DNA from 3 places in the Streptomyces sp. AK010 genome. Region 2 is predicted to be linked to each of the others. Evidence: riboswitches for the same ligand, from Rfam matches in the RefSeq annotation. Region 2 holds a riboswitch; each other region holds the start of a gene.
The links. Region 2 has a riboswitch for thiamine pyrophosphate ahead of HDC93_RS19385 (thiamine ABC transporter substrate binding subunit). Riboswitches for the same ligand answer to the same signal wherever they lie in the genome.
Positions count from the first base shown of each region.

Region 1: it holds a riboswitch for thiamine pyrophosphate, as region 2 does, so the genes downstream of both, thiO (glycine oxidase ThiO) here and HDC93_RS19385 (thiamine ABC transporter substrate binding subunit) in region 2, are expected to answer to the same signal.
Region 3: it holds a riboswitch for thiamine pyrophosphate, as region 2 does, so the genes downstream of both, thiC (phosphomethylpyrimidine synthase ThiC) here and HDC93_RS19385 (thiamine ABC transporter substrate binding subunit) in region 2, are expected to answer to the same signal.

Region 1 covers NZ_JACHCX010000005.1:396,241-398,498, forward strand. Annotated here, with positions in the region: gene HDC93_RS12930 (NAD(P)/FAD-dependent oxidoreductase) at 1-355, opposite strand, end outside; gene HDC93_RS12935 (hypothetical protein) at 388-738, opposite strand; TPP riboswitch at 791-902, shown strand; gene thiO (glycine oxidase ThiO) at 900-2,078, shown strand; gene thiS (sulfur carrier protein ThiS) at 2,075-2,258, shown strand, end outside.
Region 2 covers NZ_JACHCX010000009.1:203,607-205,864, forward strand. Annotated here, with positions in the region: gene rlmN (23S rRNA (adenine(2503)-C(2))-methyltransferase RlmN) at 1-885, shown strand, start outside; TPP riboswitch at 940-1,046, shown strand; gene HDC93_RS19385 (thiamine ABC transporter substrate binding subunit) at 1,171-2,244, shown strand.
Region 3 covers NZ_JACHCX010000003.1:239,618-241,875, forward strand. Annotated here, with positions in the region: gene thiC (phosphomethylpyrimidine synthase ThiC) at 1-991, opposite strand, end outside; TPP riboswitch at 984-1,173, opposite strand; gene HDC93_RS07315 (YibE/F family protein) at 1,246-2,258, shown strand, end outside.

The DNA of each region.
Region 1 (2,258 bases), on a different contig from region 2:
CCGGTTCGGCGCCGGTCGCGACGACCAGGACGTCGTAGGGCACGGGCCCGTCCTCGGTGTCGAGCTCGTGGTCGGCGGGGCGCAGGCCCAGTACCTCGCAGCCCAGCCGCAGTTCGATGCCGAGGGCTTCGAAGTCGACGTCGAAGGCGGAGCCCTCGGACTTGCCGAGCAGGACGGCCTTGGACAACGGGGGCCGGTCGTAGGGCTGGTGGGGCTCTGCGCCGATCAGGATCACGTCCCCGGCGAATCCCTGCTCGCGCAGGGCGACGGCGGTCTGCACCCCGGCCATGCCCGCGCCCGCCACGACGACGCGCCGCGGCGCGGACGAACCTGGTTGCTGCGTCTGCTCGCTCACCTGATCACCATAGACACCTGACGCATTGTCAGTCAGTGCTCATGCGCCGTGACCTGCTCCACAACGCTCGTGCCCTCGCCCCGCTGGGACTCCCACTCCCAGGTCTCCTCCAGCCGCACCCGCCCGTCGGGCAGCTCCACGACCGTCGAGACGCAGTGCCCCGAGGAGGTGGTGCCGTCCCGCTTGAGCTGGACGTACCGGAAGTCCAGCCGGTCACCCTTCCGGGTACCCACGAGATGCCCGCGTACGACGTCGCCGCCCGTGTACTCGGCCCAGATCTCGCCCTGCCGCTCGTGGTACGTGAACCGGGTGCGGGTGCCCACCTGACCAGGTGCCTGGTCGGCGACCGGGGCGAGGACGAGACCGTCGAGGGATCGGGCCATGGACGGAGGCTCCCTTACTGCGGGCTACGGCATCGGGCTAGGGTGGCCAACGTAAAGCACTCGCGGGAGCCCGGACGCACCGGGCTGAGAGGGAGGCTGGCGGCCTCCGACCGTACGAACCTGATCCGGGTCATGCCGGCGAAGGGAGGGGCTGGACGCCCATGTCGCCTACGTCCACGTCCACACCATCAGATGTTTTGGTCATCGGGGGCGGGATCATCGGCCTGGTCACGGCCTGGCGGTCCGCGCAACGCGGGTTCACCACCGCCCTCGTGGACCCCGAGCCCGGCGGCGGAGCCGCACAGGTCGCGGCCGGCATGCTGGCCGCCGTCACGGAACTGCACTACGGCGAGCAGACCCTGCTCGGCCTGAACCTCGCCTCGGCCCGCCGCTACCCGGACTTCGCCGCCGAGCTCACCGAGCTGACCGGCCAGGACCTCGGCTATCGCCGCTGCGGCACGCTCGCCGTGGCCCTGGACGCCGACGACCGGGCCCACCTGCGCGAACTGCACGCCCTGCAGCAGCAGTCGGGGCTGGAGTCGCAGTGGCTGTCGGGGCGCGAGTGCCGGCGCCTGGAGCCGATGCTCGCGCCGGGTGTGCGCGGCGGGCTGCGGGTCGACGGCGATCACCAGATCGACCCGCGACGGCTGGCCGGGGCGCTGGTCGCCGCGGGCGAGCGGGCGGGCGTGGTGGTCCACCGGGCATGGGCGGAGCGGCTGACCGTCGTCCGGGACCGGGCCACGGGTGTCGTCCTGGCCGACGGGACCGAGGTGGCCGCCGGGCAGGTGGTGCTCGCCGGGGGCAGCCTCAGCGGGCGGCTCGCGGGAGTCCCGCAGGACGTGCTGCCTCCCGTGCGACCGGTGAAGGGGCAGGTCCTGCGGCTGACCATGCCGCAGCGGCACGGGCCGTTCCTGAGCCGGACCGTGCGCGCGATGGTGCGCGGCAGCCACGTCTACCTGGTGCCGCGCGCGAGCGGCGAGCTCGTCGTCGGGGCGACCAGCGAGGAGCTGGGCTGGGACACGACCGTGACCGCGGGCGGCGTGTACGAGCTGCTGCGGGACGCGCACGAGCTGGTCCCGGGCATCACCGAGCTGCCGCTCACCGAGACCCGGGCCGGTCTGCGGCCCGGCTCCCCCGACAACGCGCCGCTGCTGGGCCCGACCGGTCTGGAGGGGCTGCTGCTGGCCACCGGCCACTACCGCAACGGCGTCCTGCTCACGCCGGTGACCGGCGACGCCATGGCGCACGTCCTGGCGACGGGCGAACTCCCCGAGGAGGCACGCCCCTTCACCCCGAAGCGCTTCAGTCCCGCCACCGCACTCTCGGAGCAGCCCGCATGAACATCTCCGTCAACGGCGAGCCCCGGGACGTCCTGCCCGGCACGGCTCTCGACACCGTCGTGAGGTCGCTCACCGCCTCGCCCTCGGGCGTGGCCGCCGCCCTCAACGAAACCGTCGTCCCGCGCACGCGGTGGCCCGCCACGCCCCTGGCCGAGGGAGACCGCGTGGAAGTCCTCACCG
Region 2 (2,258 bases):
GAGGCGTTGCTGCCCGAGCTGATGACCGTCGTGCGGCATCTGTCGACCGACCAGGGCACCACCCGCAAGACGCTGTGGCGGCTGTTCGACGGGACCCTCGTCGAGTCCGTGCTGATGCGCTACCCGGACCGGGTGACCATGTGCATCAGCTCGCAGGCCGGGTGTGGGATGAACTGTCCGTTCTGCGCGACCGGACAGGCGGGGTTGGACCGGAACCTGTCCACCGCCGAGATCGTGCACCAGATCGTGGACGGCATGCGGGCGCTGCGAGACGGGGAAGTGCCCGGGGGTCCGGCGCGGCTCAGCAACATCGTCTTCATGGGCATGGGCGAGCCGCTCGCCAACTACAACCGGGTCGCCGGCGCCATCCGGCGGCTCACCGACCCCGAGCCCGACGGTGTGGGCCTCTCGCAGCGCGGCATCACCGTTTCGACGGTCGGGCTCGTCCCGGCCATCCACCGGTTCTCCGACGAGGGCTTCAAATGCCGCCTCGCGATCTCGCTGCACGCGCCCGACGACGAGCTGCGCGACACCCTCGTGCCGGTGAACACGCGCTGGAAGGTCCGCGAGGTGCTGGACGCCGGCTTCGAGTACAGCGCGAAGTCCGGGCGGCGGCTGTCCATCGAGTACGCGCTGATCCGGGACATCAACGACCAGGCCTGGCGTGGTGACCGGCTCGGCCGGATGCTCAAGGGCAGGCCCGTGCACGTGAACCTCATCCCGCTGAACCCGACGCCCGGGTCGAAGTGGACCGCCTCCCGGCCCGAGGACGAGAAGGCGTTCGTGGAGGCCATCGCCGCCCATGGTGTGCCGGTGACGATCCGGGACACCCGTGGTCAGGAGATCGACGGGGCGTGTGGTCAGCTCGCGGCCACCGAACGGTAGTCTGACTGTCGTAAGCACATCTGCATATGCGACACCTGCACCATCCACACCTGCATATTCCGACAGGGGAGCGCCACAGCGCTGAGAGTGCGGCACACGGCCGCAGACCCTCCGAACCTGGCCCAGGTCATTCTGGGTAGGGAGATCGGTCACCACTCGAGCTGTTGCGCCCTGCCCGGGACCACGGAAGTCCCGGGCAGGGCCGCGTCTTCTCCTGGTCACTCCAGGAGGAATCCAGTGAGCACCAAGAAGAAGCGGCTGACGGCTGTTGTCGTCGGGCTCGGCATGGCCGGCACGCTCGCCGCGTGCGGATCGTCCGGCGGTGGTCAGGGGTCCGGCGACTCCAAGACCGTGACGCTCGTCAGCCACGACTCGTGGGCCGTGTCCAAGGACGTCATCGCGGCCTTCGAGAAGCAGTCCGGCTACAAGGTCGCCGTCCTGAAGGACGGCGACGCCGGGCAGGCCGTGAACAAGGCCATCCTGACCAAGGACAACCCGCAGGGCGACGTCTTCTTCGGCGTCGACAACACGCTGCTCTCGCGGGCGCTCGACAACGGGCTGTTCCAGTCGTACGAGCCGAAGGGCTCCGACACGATCAAGGCCGAGTACCGCGTCGACCAGGACGAGCACCGGGTCACGCCCATCGACACCGGCGACATCTGCGTCAACTACGACAAGAAGTACTTCGCCGACCACGATCTGAAGCCGCCGAAGAGCTTCGACGACCTGGTCAAGCCCCAGTACAAGAACCTGCTGGTGACCGAGAACGCCTCCGCCTCCTCGCCCGGCCTCGGCTTCCTGCTCGGCACCGCCGCCCGGTACGGCGATGGGGACACCTCCCGCTCGAGCGCAGCCGAGAGCGGGGGAGGCTGGGAGGGCTACTGGAAGAAGCTCAAGGCCAACGGTGTGAAGGTCGTCGACGGCTGGGAGCAGGCCTACAACGAGGAGTTCTCCGGCTCGGCCGGCGGCAAGAAGGCCAAGGGCGACCGGCCGCTCGTCGTGTCGTACGCCTCCTCGCCGCCCGCCGAGGTCGTCTTCGCCGACCCGAAGCCGAGCGCGGCACCGACCGGCGTCGCCGAGGGCACCTGCTTCCGGCAGGTCGAGTACGCGGGGCTGCTCGGCAACGCCAAGAACTCCAAGGGCGGCAAGGCCCTCCTCGACTTCCTCATCAGCAAGAGGTTCCAGGAGGACATGCCGCTCAACATGTTCGTGTACCCGGTGACCGAGGGTGCCCAGGTGCCGCCGGAGTTCGTGAAGTACGGGCCGCAGGCGAAGGACCCGGAGACCATGGCCCCGGCGAAGATCGCCGACCACCGTGACCAGTGGGTCAAGTCGTGGACCTCACTCGTACTGAAGTAGCCGCCCGGCGGCGG
Region 3 (2,258 bases), on a different contig from region 2:
CCTTGTGGTGCGCCAGACACCAGGCGGCCATGATCGAGCCGCCGCGGGAGACGATGCCGGTCTTGCGGTTCGCCGTCAGCGGCACGTATGCCAGGCGCACACCCGCGTGGACCGTCATGTAATCCACGCCCTGCTCGGCCTGTTCGATGACCGTGTCCTTGTAGATCTCCCAGGTCAGCTCCTCCGCCCGGCCGTCGACCTTCTCCAGGGCCTGGTAGAGCGGCACGGTGCCGATGGGGACGGGCGAGTTGCGCAGCACCCACTCGCGCGTGGTGTGGATGTTGCGGCCGGTGGACAGGTCCATGACTGTGTCGGCGCCCCAGCGGGTCGCCCAGGTCATCTTCTCGACCTCCTCCTCGATGGAGGACGTCACCGCCGAGTTGCCGATGTTGGCGTTGACCTTCACCAGGAACCGCTTGCCGATGATCATCGGCTCGATCTCCGGGTGGTTGACGTTGGCCGGCAGCACGGCCCGGCCCGCTGCGATCTCGTCCCGCACGACCTCCGGCGCCACGTGCTCCCGGATGGCGACGTACTCCATCTCGGGCGTGATCTCGCCGCGGCGGGCGTACGCGAGTTGCGTGACCGCCTGCCCGGTCCTGCCGCGACGCGGCTGGCGCGGCCGGCCGGGGAAGACCGCGTCCAGGTTGCGGAGGCCGCCCCGGGGTGAGGTGTGCTTGATGCCGTCGTCCTCGGGACGGACGGGACGACCCGCGTACTCCTCGGTGTCGCCGCGGGCGATGATCCAGTTCTCGCGCAGCGGCGACAGGCCCCTGCGGACGTCGGTGTCGACGAGCGGATCGGTGTACGGGCCCGACGTGTCGTACAGCGTGACCGACTGGCCGTTGGTGAGGTGCACCTGACGGACCGGCACGCGCAGGTCGGGGCGGGTGCCCTCGACATACGCCTTGTGCCAGCCGATGGACTTCCCGGCCTCCTCGGACTTCTCGTCCTGAACGGAGGCAGGCGTGCGTGCGTCCTTGCTGGTCATGAGACCTACTCCCTACGCCGGCATTACCCGGTAACAGGTTCGGCGGTCGACGCAGCGATTTCCGTCCGGCGACGTTTCGTGTGAAACATCACTCGAGTCCGGCGATGTTTCATGTGAAACATCGCTGGGACGGAGGTCAGCGCCCTCTCAGCCCGGTGCTCCGAGCTCCCGCGTGTACAAAAGGTGCCTCCACGCTAGCGGCAATTCTGGCGCGGTGAACAGAGGGCCCCCGTCGTTCTTGCGATGATCGGGCGGTGACCACGACGCAGCGTCCCTCCTACCCACCGCCCGAGCCGCCCCGCGGATCCGGCGCCGGAAACGGCGACGGCCGTGGTGACGGCCATGATTTCGCCGCCCCGGCCGGGTACGGGCCGAGCAGAGGGCAGAGCCCCGGGCTCGGGTACGGGCGTGACGCGGGTTTCGGTGCCGGTTCCGGCCCCGGTGGTGAGTACGGGCAGGGCTCCGGCGGAGGCCAGGGTGCCGGTCCTTCCGGTGGCCACGGTGGCTCCGGCGGTCCCGCCGGTGTTCAGGGGCCCGGCCACGGAGCCGGTGGTGGGCCCGGTTCAGGGCCCCGCGGAGGCGGCGGGCACGGTCACGGCGGGGGCGACGGACACGGACACGGGCACGGACCCGGTCCCGGTCCCGCCCCGGGTGGCGGGCACGGGCACCCCCACAGCCACAACCACGGTCCGGCCACGCCCGTCTCCCGGCATCTGCGCAAGGTCATCGCGGCGATCCTGATCCCGTTCGCTGCGGCGGTCCTGGTCGGTCTCGCCGTGCTGTGGCCGGGCGGCGCTCCGTCGCACGAGCGCACCGGTGTCGGCTTCGACCGGCAGACTCAGGACGCCACAGTCACCAAGGTGGTCGAGGTGAGCTGCAAGGAAGCCGGCGCTTCGGGCGTCCCGCCGACCGGCGACACCTCCACCGCCGAGGGTTCCTCCGCGGTGCAGCAGGAGAAGGGCAGCTGCAAGCGGGCGACGATCCGGGTCGACAGCGGCGACGACAAGGGCCGTACGTTCACCGAGATCGTCCAGCCCGACCAGTCCCGCCAGCTGCAAGAGGGCCAGGAAGTCGTGGTCGCCTACGAGCCCTCGGCGCCGAAGGACCTGCAGTACTCGGTCACCGACATCAACCGCCGTCTTCCCATGGGGCTGCTGGCCGGCATCTTCGCGATCGCCGTCGTGGTCGTCGGACGGCTGCGGGGCGTCATGGCCCTGGTGGCGCTGGCCATCAGCTTCATGGTGCTGAACTTCTTCATCCTGCCCGC